Regions from separate parts of the Rosenbergiella sp. YN46 genome, predicted to be linked through region 3. Evidence: predicted binding sites of a transcription regulator. Region 3 holds the regulator's gene; each other region holds the start of a gene.
The links. The regulator LexA, encoded in region 3, represses DNA repair genes until DNA is damaged. The targets are predictions, from matches to a motif close to TNCTGTATGTACATACAGNA.
Positions count from the first base shown of each region.

Region 1: a site for LexA is predicted at 1,657-1,676, ahead of V3W49_RS07960 (metal-dependent hydrolase). Genes of this name have one in related genera too.
Region 2: a site for LexA is predicted at 3,024-3,043, ahead of V3W49_RS00545 (DinI-like family protein). Genes of this name have one in related genera too.

Region 1 covers NZ_JAZHEE010000007.1:18,000-22,470, forward strand. Annotated here, with positions in the region: gene hxpB (hexitol phosphatase HxpB) at 16-684, shown strand; gene kduD (2-dehydro-3-deoxy-D-gluconate 5-dehydrogenase KduD) at 822-1,583, shown strand; gene V3W49_RS07960 (metal-dependent hydrolase) at 1,692-2,282, shown strand; gene V3W49_RS07965 (L-cystine transporter) at 2,622-4,013, shown strand; gene cedA (cell division activator CedA) at 4,061-4,291, opposite strand.
Region 2 covers NZ_JAZHEE010000001.1:110,963-115,433, forward strand. Annotated here, with positions in the region: gene V3W49_RS00520 (hypothetical protein) at 1-592, shown strand, start outside; gene V3W49_RS00525 (antiterminator Q family protein) at 612-959, opposite strand; gene V3W49_RS00530 (MT-A70 family methyltransferase) at 952-1,536, opposite strand; gene V3W49_RS00535 (DUF1364 domain-containing protein) at 1,533-1,823, opposite strand; gene V3W49_RS00540 (DUF1367 family protein) at 1,820-2,416, opposite strand; gene V3W49_RS00545 (DinI-like family protein) at 2,770-3,006, opposite strand; gene V3W49_RS00550 (hypothetical protein) at 3,176-3,514, opposite strand; gene V3W49_RS00555 (hypothetical protein) at 3,514-3,774, opposite strand; gene V3W49_RS00560 (replicative DNA helicase) at 4,028-4,471, opposite strand, start outside.
Region 3 covers NZ_JAZHEE010000003.1:282,266-286,736, forward strand. Annotated here, with positions in the region: gene V3W49_RS04655 (2OG-Fe dioxygenase family protein) at 1-33, opposite strand, end outside; gene zur (zinc uptake transcriptional repressor Zur) at 378-893, shown strand; gene V3W49_RS04665 (CsbD family protein) at 911-1,120, opposite strand; gene dinF (MATE family efflux transporter DinF) at 1,178-2,512, opposite strand; gene lexA (transcriptional repressor LexA) at 2,600-3,208, opposite strand; gene V3W49_RS04680 (diacylglycerol kinase) at 3,317-3,685, opposite strand; gene plsB (glycerol-3-phosphate 1-O-acyltransferase PlsB) at 3,916-4,471, shown strand, end outside.

The DNA of each region.
Region 1 (4,471 bases), on a different contig from region 3:
ACAGGAGTGGTAACAATGCCGAATCAACGCCGGGTGCTCGCCGCGATTTTTGATATGGATGGATTGCTGATCGATTCTGAACCGCTATGGGATCGAGCCGAACTGGAGGTGATGGCCGGGTTAGGCGTTGATATTACAAGACGCGGCGAATTGCCGGATATACTGGGACTGCGTATCGATATGGTGGTGGATCTCTGGTATGCCCAGCAGCCCTGGCAAGGCATGTCCAAAGCGGACGCCACCGCCAGAATCATCGAACGGGCCATCATGCTGGTTGAAGAGGAGCGCCCCCTGCTACCCGGCGTGCGCGAAGCCATAGCGCAGTGTAAAGCAATGGGGCTAAAGGTGGGGTTAGCCTCGGCGTCGCCAATGCATATGCTGGAGCGGGTGTTAGCCCTGTTCGAGTTGCGCGATCAATTCGACGCCCTCGCCTCCGCCGAACATCTACCGTTCAGTAAACCCCATCCCCAGGTCTATCTGGATGCCGCCAGCAAACTTGAGGTGGCGCCGGTTCACTGCGTATCGCTGGAAGATTCGGTCAATGGCATGATCGCCTGCAAGGCGGCGCGTATGCGCTCCATTGTGGTGCCCGCGATTGAAAACCGCGGCGATCCGCGCTGGGCACTGGCTGATGTGAGGCTGGAATCGCTTGAAGCCTTGGCGCCCCATCATCTGCGTCCCTGACGCTCCGCCGGGCGAAAAAAAAGCCCGGCCACATAATTTTTGAAACATAATTTCAATTTATTTGTGATTTCCCTTGCGCATGCCTATTATTGATAGCATCAGAGAACTACCTAATCCATGCCAGACGGGAGCAATCTATGATTCTCGATGCATTTTCTCTTCACGGTAAAGTGGCGATCGTCACTGGCGGCGATACCGGGTTGGGCCAGGGAATGACCCTGGCGCTGGCGGAAGCTGGCTGCGACATCGTGGGCGTCAGCCGCAAAGATCCCATTGAAACGCGGGAGAAAGTGACCGCGCTTGGCCGTAGATTTAAGGCTATTCAGGCTGACCTTAGCGCCACCGATGCTATTGACGATATTGTCAGTCAAACCGTCGCAGAAATGGGGCATATCGATATTCTGGTCAATAACGCCGGCACTATTCGCCGCGCCGACTCGCTGGCGTTCAGCGAAAAGGACTGGGACGATGTGATTAACCTGAATCTGAAGTCGCTGTTTTTCCTCTCCCAGGCCGTGGCCCGTCAGTTTATTCGCCAGGGAAAAGGCGGCAAAATCATCAATATCGCTTCCATGCTGTCATATCAGGGCGGCATTCGGGTGCCCTCTTATACGGCATCGAAAAGCGGCGTGCTGGGACTGACCCGACTGCTGGCCAACGAATGGGCGCCTCATGGCATCAACGTTAACGGTATCGCACCGGGCTATATGGCCACCGATAATACCCGGGCGCTACGCGACGATGAAAACCGCAGCCAGGAGATCCTTGGGCGCATTCCGGCCGGGCGCTGGGGCACGCCGGAGGATCTGCGCGGCCCGGCGGTCTTCCTGGCCTCCTCCGCTTCCGACTATGTCAACGGCTTCACCCTGGCGGTTGACGGCGGCTGGCTGGCCCGTTAACGCTCTGATCGGCGGTGACGTTGTGATAAAGTGTTACAACGTCACCACTTCCTTCCACTGTATAAAAACCCTATACTGGATGCATTGACAGTTATCCCGGGTTTTATCATGACGGCGGAAGGCCACCTCCTCTTTTCCATCGCCAGTGCGGTATTCGCAAAAAATGTGGAACTGACGCCGGTTCTGGCCCAGGGCGACTGGTGGCATATCGTGCCTGCTGCGGTGCTGACCTGCCTGTTACCGGATATCGATCATCCCAAATCCTTTCTTGGCCAGCGCATTCCCTGGGTATCACGGCCGGTGGCCAGAGCCTTTGGCCACCGGGGATTCACCCACAGCCTGCTGGCGGTGTTCGCGGCACTGACTCTGTTTTACCTCAAGGTGCCAGAAAGCTGGGTAGTGCCTGCCGACGCCATTCAGGGCATGGTGCTGGGATATCTGAGTCATATTCTGGCCGATATGCTGACCCCGGCTGGCGTTCCGCTGCTCTGGCCCTGCCGCTGGCGATTTCGCTTGCCCATCGTCCGGCCGCAAAAAGGTAATCAGCTGGAACGGGCGCTGTGTATCCTGTTTTTCTGCTACGCACTATGGATGCCTCAGTCCGTTCCGGATAATGACGCAGTGCGCTGGTCATCCTGGTTTATCTCCAGCCTGCAAAACCGTTTCGACCACTTTATTAATCACCAGATAGGTCAATAATTACGCATATTATTCCATTCAGGAATAAGCCATTCCTTTTGGGTATAATCCCTCGTTTTTTAGTGCTGTTACACTTGTCGCCATACCTATAAGGCCGGGCAGTTATACGCAAAAAATTATTCAAGCTGCATCAAAGCGGCAACTGAACGAATCCCCGGGCGCATTGTAGTCCTGTGTGGCAGGGGTGAGTGACAAATCTCCGGAGCGGATTTGAACGTTGCCTGCAGCGGCCCCAAAAGGGGCAAGACCCAGGGATGGCGAGTATTGCAGCCAGCAAAGAGGCGGCTTGAAGTATGACGTGTATATACGGCCATCGACAAAATTCAGGAGTAAACGGGGATGAACTTTCCACTTATAGCGAACGTCGTGGTGTTCGTTATTCTGCTGCTGGCGCTGGCGCAAACTCGTCACCGTCAGTGGAGCCTGGCAAAAAAAGTGCTGGTCGGTCTGGTGCTGGGCGTGCTGTTTGGGCTGGGTCTGCACCTGGTCTATGGCGCCGATACCCCGGTCATGAAGGCGTCGATTGAGTGGTTTAACGTGGTCGGTAATGGCTATGTCAAACTGCTGCAGATGATCGTTATGCCGCTGGTCTTCGCCTGTATCCTCAGCGCGGTGGCCCGTCTGCATAATGCCTCATCGCTGGGCAAAATCAGCATGCTGACTATCGGCCTGCTGCTGCTGACTACATTAATCGCAGCCCTGGTCGGGGTGCTGGTCACTAATCTGTTTAATCTTAGCGCCGAAGGGCTGGTGCAAGGCAGTGCTGAAACCGCGCGTCTCAACGCTATCCAGACCAATTACGCTGGCAAAGTCTCTGACCTTTCAGTACCGGAACTGCTGCTGTCATTCATACCCAAAAATCCGTTCGCCGACATGACTGGCGCCAGCCCCACGTCGATCATCAGCGTGGTTATCTTCGCCGCCTTCCTGGGCGTGGCTGCGCTGAAGCTGCTGAAGGACGATGCCGCCAAAGGCGAGCGGGTATTGACCGCGATCGATACTCTGCAAAGCTGGATCATGAAGCTGGTGCGCCTTGTCATGCAGCTGACGCCTTACGGCGTACTGGCGCTGATGACCAAAGTTGTGGCGAGCTCTAACCTGCATGACATCGTGAAGCTGGGCAGCTTTGTGGTGGCCTCCTACCTGGGGCTGGCCATTATGTTTGTGGTACACGCTTTGCTGCTGTCGCTGGCGGGCGTCAGCCCCCTGCGCTTCTTCCGCAAAGTGTGGCCGGTACTGACCTTCGCCTTTACCAGCCGCTCCAGCGCCGCCAGCATCCCGCTGAGTGTTGAAGCGCAGACTCAGCGTCTGGGGATCCCGGAATCCATCGCCAGCTTCGCCGCCTCGTTTGGCGCAACTATTGGCCAGAACGGCTGTGCCGGTCTGTACCCGGCTATGCTGGCGGTGATGGTAGCGCCGACAGTGGGAATTAATCCGCTGGATCCGATGTGGATCGCCACTCTGGTGGGTATTGTCACCGTCAGTTCCGCTGGCGTGGCGGGCGTAGGCGGCGGCGCGACCTTCGCGGCGCTTATTGTGCTGCCGGCCATGGGGCTGCCGGTCACGCTGGTAGCGCTGCTGATCTCCGTAGAGCCGCTTATCGATATGGGCCGTACCGCGCTGAACGTCAACGGTTCCATGACCGCGGGCACCATTACCAGCCAGCTGCTGCGTCAGACCGATAAAGCGGTTCTTAACAGCGACGACGAAGCTGAACTGGCGCACCGTTAACCTCTCAAACTAAAAAAAGTCCGGCGTCTGAAAGGCGCCGGACTTTTTTATACCTCCTCCTGGCGCACCTGGTCGGCCCAGCGCTGCGCCGCCTGAGGCACATCAAACGCCGGGGAGCGTCGGAAAGCATTCCCCACCAGCACAAACGCCACATACTTCCCTCGCAGCGTCCAGACGTCCCGATACTCGTCAAGACGTCTGGCATGTTCCGGCGGTGCCGGTTCAAGCCTGGGAGTGTAGCTAATCACCGGACGATTCTGTTGACGAAGAGGTTTCATAAGCGCTGTTCAATTGATCCGTTACGAAAACTGGCAAGTCGTTATGATAGCGGATTTCCCGTAGCCGCGTCGCGCATCCCGTGCCGGCGGCGAGCCGCGCCCAACAGGCTGATTGCGGGCAAAAGTATCAGAGCGCCGGGAACGGCATGTTTCACCATAAAAAAATCTACGTATCGTGCG
Region 2 (4,471 bases), on a different contig from region 3:
TATTAAATCCATATGTGAATCAAAAACAAAAGAAAGATCATTCCCATTCCTCTTAAGTGAATTACCACAATTACTTGATAGTTTTCAGAAAGGTTATAAAGTCTTTGTTTCCGGGTTCTCTTATGAAAAAATTCTGGATCAGCTACGAGTGGCAAAAATTGAAGAGATGGGTAAAATTCATAAGGTTTTCAGCGACATACAAAACCAAATATTGGGAATACCTGTTGCAACAATAATTGTTGCAACACAAATGAAACAAACTGTAAAATGGGATTCGCAAGCATTAATCAATACAGCTATATTACTAGGCGCCATATTTTTTACAACGATGATTGTATTTGTATTATTTAATCAATGGCAAACATTATCTGCCATCTCGGACGAACTAAAACACAAAAAAAAACAAGCTAAAAATAATTACAGTGCCATATATACAGATATAAATGGCACGTTCAATAGTTTATCGATGAGATTATTAGCACAAAAAGCTGTTTTCGTTTTTCTCGGGTTATTTGTTACAACAGGGCTTTATTTAACATTTAAATTCTATTTCCTCCTAACACCTTATGCACATAGCTATCTATTTGGGTAACGGTCTTCAGGCCGTTACCTTACTCCTTGAGCATATAAAGGACTGCATCAATAAACCCAAGAGCTGTCTGCAGATCCTTTCTTATAGTCCCATCTGAACACTTCCGTTTCTTCGCTATAGTACGCAGAGAAATTCCGATAACAAAATGAGCAATGAGAAGTTCATACTCTTCCGGCTTATACTGCTTTAATCGCCCCACGCACCCATCAATCATAATGCCTTCATCATCATCACATTGTAGACGCGACTTTTTACCGTAAGGCAGAACGCCTTTAAAACCTGCCGCTATAGGCTGCCAGTCAACGCCGCTATGTTCATCTGCAGCCCATGCGCCCCAGCGATCCAGGACCTCATACATATCACGCATTTTCCACCTCGCGTTTAATCGCTTCGCCGACTCGCAGATCGACACTGCTGTTACATTCATTTCCCCAACAGTCCCAGCCTGGGGCACTGCTGCGGGCGAATAGCTCAATGCGCGGAACATCTCCCAGTAACGCCACCAGACTGTCGCGAATCTCTTCCGGTTTGGCGCTATGGCGCCCGCGTGGTGCTGTAACATGCTGGCAAATGGACGCATCAACACGTTCTGGCAAACGGCCACGAACGGCAAACAGGCAGTCTTCCGAATTGGCCCGCGTCATATGCCCCATTCCCAGCGCAGAATTTCCCTTTTTGGGGTTCGTTTTGTGCCAGGTGAAGCCCTTCATGGTCATAAACCGGAACCCCCAGGCCTCCACCACTTTCAGCGCCTCAACCGGCTGAGTCGGTACCCACCACATAGCCAGCAGGCATGATTCAGAGTCAGCCAGTTCCCAGACGGGGAGGCGGCATATATCCGCGACGGTCATCGTTGGATATTTAAAGCCAGCACCACGCTCGCCACCTCTGCATTTATCCCGGTACGTCCAGGGCGGATCCGCATATATCAGCCGATAGCTCACAGTAATCCCTCCTCTCTCCAGACCTTCTGGGTGCGGAAAACACCCTCTGCGTGCATCAGGCGCAGTTCCTCGCGGGAATAGTCGGTTTTAATCCTGCCGTCGATGGCATCGTGACAGCAGTTGCAGGCAATGGCCGCCTGCTGGTCATTGGGTTTGCAGCCTGTGCCGCAGGTATCTGACATGCGATAATGCGCCAGTACGCTGGTATCAGGGTTGAAACAGCAAATTCCCGGAATGCGCACAGTACATTCGCGGCCGCGCGCCGCTTTACGGAGGTCTCTCTTCATGCGGCGTAACTCATTAGCTGCGCGGCAGCGTTCTCGGCTGCCTGCTGGGTTGGGAAGGTACGGTAAAGGATGTAGTTCCAGAGAACGTCCAGGACGGATTTATAGAGCTCGGAGAATTCGACATCATCCATTTTTGCGAATGAGATCGATCTCGGCTCCTGGCGTATGCTGCCATCCGGCATCCGGTGCTGAATATAGAACCCAGCCTGGATAGTCGCCCAGGCGCGGAACGCCTCAAACGATTTTACGGCGCTGATATTACCGGCGCGCTTCTGCGCGGTATCATCCAGATACTGGGTCGCCAGCTCATCCAGTACCCCTTCATGCCCGGTGTGGTATGCGATCCACTTAACGAAGCCATTAACCAGCGTTTTGTCCGCAGGAGAAATAGCACCGCCGCCCGGCGTCCAGTAATTGAATCCCAGCCCCAGCAAAGAGAAGAATTTGCGATGGAATGCCGCATTCCGCGCCTTCTTGAAATCGGCATAAATGACATCGCCCAGCCGCACCTTAGTTTCAATAAACTCCTGTGCGTCAGGCGTCGCGGGGACTAATATCCCGCCCTGTGATTTGATAAAAGAATACTGCGCCATTGGTTCCCCCGTTAGCGCAGCAATTGTTCAGAATTAAAAGCTGGTTGTTCAGGCCAGCCACTTAATTATAGCTTATTGCCGTCTGGCGATACAACAGAATATCCGGCCAGTTTTGCCAGTTCAATCAATGCGTTAAATGATGCTATGTGCTCGTCAGGGTAAACCTTACGCACATTTACGACGTGACCATCTTTGCATTGCACGACTACACGGCCATCCCGGGGTAAATAGTCAATAACATCTGAATATTCCGCCACTGTTTTACCCCCTCTGGCCGTGAATACAAATACACCTCTACAGCTGCGCTTCCTGCAGCCGTTTGGCGTTATATAAATCATTAAAATGAGGTGTGGTTAAAAAAACCAGTCGTCGGCGCTTTCCCAGGTCTCCTGGAGCAGCTCCTCGATATCTTTTTTGGTGTCGTCGTTTGCACCAAATACGAATAGCCCATCAGATCCGGCGCGGCGTATTGTCAAAGAGCAGGTTTCATCGTAGCGGGAATCCAGTCGGCGTTTTAGCTCTTGTTCCAGGGCAGGTATAGCACCATTCGGGAGCTTCTTAGACCTGTCGATCATCACTTCAATACGCATAGTCCCTCCTTTCGGGTAACTGTACATTCATACAGTATATATACTCCCAGCCAACCAATGATGCAAACTTTTAAGAGCATTTTATGCGAAAGGCACTGCGTGATTAATTTTTAACCCTCTGTTTATAAAAGAAAACCGCCATTAGGCGGCTTTCGCTCCATGTGACATGTCACAGCTTGAGTTTTATCTCATGCCAGCCACGATTTACCCAGCACTGGCTTTCACTGTCCAACGGGCATTCGCTTACGGGTAATGGGTCGCCACACCGACCGCAGCGCCTACGGCTGATCGATCGAATATGCATTCGCGCCCGTGCATCGTCCTGACGTATCAGCATTGCGATATACTCCGCGACATCATACGGTTCACGGCCAGGGCGCCGGGCGGCACGGTTCCGCTCCAGCATTTCCAGTTCCTGGGCATCCAGATGCAGTTCTATTTTGCGCTGGCCCTCCCTGGCCAGCCGCGCCCGCTGTGCTGCCTTGCGCTCTGCGGCCGTCATTGCCATTACGCGGCACCTCCCTCTTTCCTGCATTTTTCCTTCTCCCCTCTCCAGTAATTCAGTCGATCTCTAAAAAACTCCCGGTATGTCTCCGGCGTGCGGTCAATCTGCGCCAGGATGGCGCCGCGGGTTATCTGCTTCTCGAAGAGTCTGCGGACTAAGGCGCATGCGCGCATGTCGTAATGCTCTTTCAACTGGCATTCCTGCGGCCATTTGGCACGATTGAACGGCAGGCCGGGCGGGAGGTAGTCCGATTGCCCGGCCATTCTTCACCGTCCTTTTCTTTTTGATGACCGGGTCGCTGTTTTTTTATATTGCTGTGGTTTAGCCACAACAGGAGGAACGGGAGGTGGCAAGAAGCAGGCCCGGCTACGCGCCCGAGCGCCAGCGTTCATCCGCCAGATAATCAGAGAGGTGTAATCACGGCCATCATCGTTCAGGTTTGCACGGTTCGGGTAAGTCACATCATTGGTCATTGTTGGTCTTTCCTCTGTAGTTAACGCGCTGGTCAGGCGCTGATTAAAATTTCTCGGTGCTGTAACGCCGTTCTCGCTTCGGCGGCTGCTGTGCAGCGCTCTGCATTCGGGCTTTTTCCTGGGCCACGGCTTGGTCGATCGGCATGAAGTGGCCGTTTTTGAACTGCTGGTAAATCACTTTCCCCGCAGCGCTAAACCGACTTTTCCCCAGAATCACTTCGGCAATACCAGCCGCTGGGCTATCAGGGTTATAAACTTCATCGCGGTACAGAAACAGAATGCTATCAGCGTCCTGTTCGATGGAGCCGGAATCGCGCAGATCTGACATCACCGGGCGACGGCTACCAGCCGGGCGAGAATCCACAGATCGAGATAGCTGGCTTAACGCAAATACTGGAGTATGTAACCTCATAGCCATAGTTTTCAGGCTGCGGGAAATATGCGCGACGGCCAAATCGTTACGTTCCGATTTTGGTTTTTTCACCAA
Region 3 (4,471 bases):
GAGATGCAGGACAGACTCATGCTTTTGTAACATTCTTACTTCCCTCTTTTATAAGAATCATGACGGGTGAATAAAAAATGCCCTAAATCAGGGTAGTCAGCCGCCCAAATACGGTCAAAGAGGGTTCAGTAAATAATGCTACCAAAATAACAATATGCGATATATCAAAAGAAAACAGATCGCATTTACAGAAATATATATGACAAAATCGCCTTTCATCATGAAATAAAACTGGTTAACCATTTTGCCGGTAGTGGCCCAGGCCCCGGAGGTGGATGCATTGAATCACACTCCGAGCCTCGATAGCGCTCAGGCTGTCGGCGTTTTACCGGGTTCATGATAAAATCGAACAATATTCCGTAATAAGAGGCTGACTGATGGTTATGACGACACAGCAAGACGTGCTGGCGCGCGCAGAGAAACTGTGCCAACAGCGCAACGTGCGACTGACGCCTCAGCGCCTTGAAGTACTGCGCCTGATGGCGCTGCAGGATGGTTCCATCAGCGCTTACGATCTGCTCGACCTACTGAAGGCCAGCGAGCCACAGGCCAAGCCGCCCACCGTATATCGGGCGCTGGATTTTCTGCTGGAACAGGGCTTTGTGCATAAAGTGGAGTCCACCAACAGCTACGTGCTGTGCCATCACTTCGATGAACCGACGCATACTTCCGCCATGTTTATCTGCGATCGCTGCGGATCGGTCAGGGAAGAGAGCGCGGAAGGCGTTGAGGAAATAATGCACAAGCTGGCGGCGGGAAACGGTTTTGCCCTGCATCATAATGTGATAGAAGCCCACGGCCTGTGCGCGCCCTGCGCCGAAGTAGAAGCCTGCCGCAATCGCGAAGCCTGCCAGCACGACCATAGCGTAGCCGTTAAAAAACGCGGGCGGTAAACTCGCCCGCGCTCTGGCTACCAGTGATAATCATGATGCTTTTCCCATCGGGTAACCTCTTTTTCAGCCTGGGCTCTGGCATAGCCATAGCGCTGCTGAAGTCGACCGATGAGCCGCTCGTGACGACCGCTGGCGATAGCACCGTCATCGTCGGTGATTCTTCCCCAGGCTTCACGGGCCCTGCCTACCAGGCGTCGCCAGCCGCCTTCTATTTCATCTTTGAGCATCGCTTACCTCCCGTGTCGGATTCAGCATGACTCAGTACTCATTATAGCCGTGCAGGCTCACTCATGGCCCGGTACCCTGAACCAGGTATCGTTACGCCAGTGACGACGCCAGATCCAGCCCAGAGAAAGGCCGCGTAGCCCCAGGAATACCGCCATAGCCAGCCACAAACCATGATTGCCCAGCCACGGCAGCGTTAGTAGCGTCAACCCAAATCCCAGCGCAGCAACCGCCATACTGTTACGCATTTCCGCGCCGCGGGTCGCCCCCACAAACATGCCGTCCAGCAAATAACACCAGACGCCTACCAGCGGCAGCACCGCCTGCCAGAACAGGTAGCGATCAGCATGCGTCTGAAGTTCAGGGATTGAAGTCAACAGCGCCACGATCTGTTGACCTGCCAGGGCATAGACTGCGGCGAAGCACAGCGCCACCAGTCCTGCCTGACGACAGGCGGCCCGCCATACACTCAGTAACTGACCGCTGCTGCGCGCACCAAAGGCCTGCCCGGAATGGGCTTCTACCGCATAGGCGAAGCCATCCAGCGCATAGGCGGTAAAGGTCAGCATCGTCATCAACACCGCGTTGATCGCCACAATCTCACTGCCGAGGCGCGCGCCGCAGATAGTCATACCGGCAAAGCAGAGCTGAAGCAGCAGCGAACGCAGCATAATGTCGCGATTAAGCGCCAGCAGACGGCGGATATTTCCACGCCAGGCCTGTTTCAGCATATCCATCGAAATGCCGCGCAGCCGCAGCACTCGCCATACCATAATCAGCCCGATAAGCAGCGTCGCATATTCAGCAATCACCGTCGCCAGCGCAGCCCCCTGCACGTTCATGTGCAGACCCACCACGAACCAGAGATCCAGCAGGATATTCAGCAAATTTCCCACCACCAGCAAAATAACCGGCGCCCGGGCGTACTGCACGCCCAGCAGCCAGCCCAGCAGCACCAGGTTAGCCAGCGTCGCCGGCGCGCTCAGCCAGCGAATGGTCAGAAAGCGTTGCGCCTGGTGCAACACCTGTTCGCTGCCGCCGACAATAGCCAGCGCCAGTTCAATAAGTGGGATACGTAACGCCACAATCAACGCACCGGCGATCAGCGCCAGCATCAGCGGCTGCACCAGCGCTCTGGCCAGGGCCGGCGCATTCTTCGCGCCCCATGCCTGAGCCGCAAAGCCGGTAGTGCTCATTCGCAGGAACAGGAGCAGCATAAACAGAAAGCTGGTAGCCGTTGCGCCAATCGCCACGCCGCCCAGATAATCCGGCGAGTCGAGATGGCCAATAACCGCGGTGTCCACCAGCCCAAGCAGCGGCACCGTGACGTTGGAAAAAATCATCGGCAGCGCCAGCCGCCATAATGCTTTATCGGTTTTCTGGAAAAGGGGCATTGCCATTATCCGGTTGTGCCGTCAGGAGAATGTAAAACAAAGACGCGCCCGGAGCGGACGCGTCAACAGGAGGATGCAGTTAAAAAATCAGAGCCATTCGCCGTTGCGAATCACCCCGACGGCCAGCCCTTCAATGGTGAAATTCTGTTCACGCAGATCGACCACGATAGGTTCGAACTCACTGTTTTCCGGCAGCAACTGTACGGTATTTCCCTGTTTCTTCAGTCGTTTAACCGTAACTTCATCCTCAATACGGGCCACGATAACCTGACCGTTACGCGCCTCCTGGGTTTTGTGCACCGCCAGCAGGTCGCCGTCCATAATGCCGATATCCTTCATCGACATGCCGCTCACGCGTAGCAGAAAGTCTGCGCCTGGCTTAAACAGAGAAGGATCCACCTGATAGTGGCCTTCGATATGCTGCTGGGCCAGCAGCGGCTCGCCTGCTGCAACGCGCCCAACCAGCGGCAGCCCCTCTTCTTCTTCATGCAGCAGACGGATACCGCGCGAAGCGCCAGAGACGATCTCGATAACCCCTTTACGCGCCAGTGCTTTCAGGTGCTCTTCAGCGGCATTGGGCGAACGGAAACCCAGTCGCTGCGCGATTTCCGCGCGAGTGGGCGGCATTCCCGTCTGGCTAATGTGCTCCCTGATGAGATCAAAAACCTCTTGCTGCCTGGCCGTTAACGCTTTCATTCCGCCCCCTGGGTGTATATACAGTTATGCTGTGAGTATATACAGCAGAAGGCGATTTTGGAACCACAACACGGTAAAAAATCAGCGTTTTCTCCGTTTCCTGAAGCTTTACCGCAAATACGGCCAGAGTAGCGTGACCCAGGTGAATATCGCGACGATAATCGCCAGCAACACTGCGGCAGACCCCATATCTTTAGCGCGACCAGAAAGCTCGTGATATTCGCTGCCGATGCGATCGACGACGGCTTCAATTGCGCTATTTAGAATTTCGACGATCATGACCAGCATGACGGAGCCAATCAGCAGTACGCGCGTGATGGCGTCTACGTCCAGCCAGCAGGCCGCAATAATGGCGATAACCGCAGCGACCCCTTCCTGGCGGAAGGCCGCTTCGTTACGCCACGCTGCGCTAAGACCTTTCCAGGAATAGCCGGCAGCTTTAATGATACGGGTAAAACCAGTGGTATTATTCGCCATGTAATGGAAACCTTTTCAAAAAATACACTCTAAATAGTTCAGTTACATCAACGCGGCAAGGGTGCCCCCGGGCCGTTTTACAAAGCCAGACCGAATGCCGCTGGCAGTATGACGAAAATCAGCGTCAACGCCAGAGCGCTTCGATGAATAGTAGTGCCGCAGAAATTCCGTGCCGTTTCTGGTATTCTGGCGGTGCATTTGCATGATTAACCAGAGGCTTTACATCGTTTATGTCAGGCTGGTCCCGATTTTTATACAAGCTCCTTAATTTACCATTAAGTATCCTGGTAAAAAGCAAGTCAATTCCGGCAGATCCCTGTGCCGAACTTGGCCTGGATACTTCGCGTCCTATTATGTACGTTCTGCCCTATAACTCGAAGGCGGACTTACTGACGCTGCGCGCCAGCTGTCTGGCCCACGATCTGCCAGACCCGCTGGAGCCGCTGGAAATGGACGGCGTCGTCCTGCCGCGCTACGTGTTCGCCCATGACGGGCCTCGAGTCTTCACCTACTACACCCCCAAAGAAGAGTCCATTAAGCTATTCCATAACTATCTGGATCTACACCGCAGCAATCCGAATCTTGATGTGCAGATGGTACCTGTCTCTGTGATGTTTGGCCGCTCGCCAGGCAAAGAGAAAGGGGAAGCCAACCCGCCGCTGCGTAATCTGAATGGCATTCAAAAGTTCTTCGCGGTCATCTGGCTTGGCCGTGACAGCTTTGTGCGTTTCTCTCCGCCGGTTTCGCTGCGCCGTATGGCTACCGAACACGGCACTGACAAGCGTA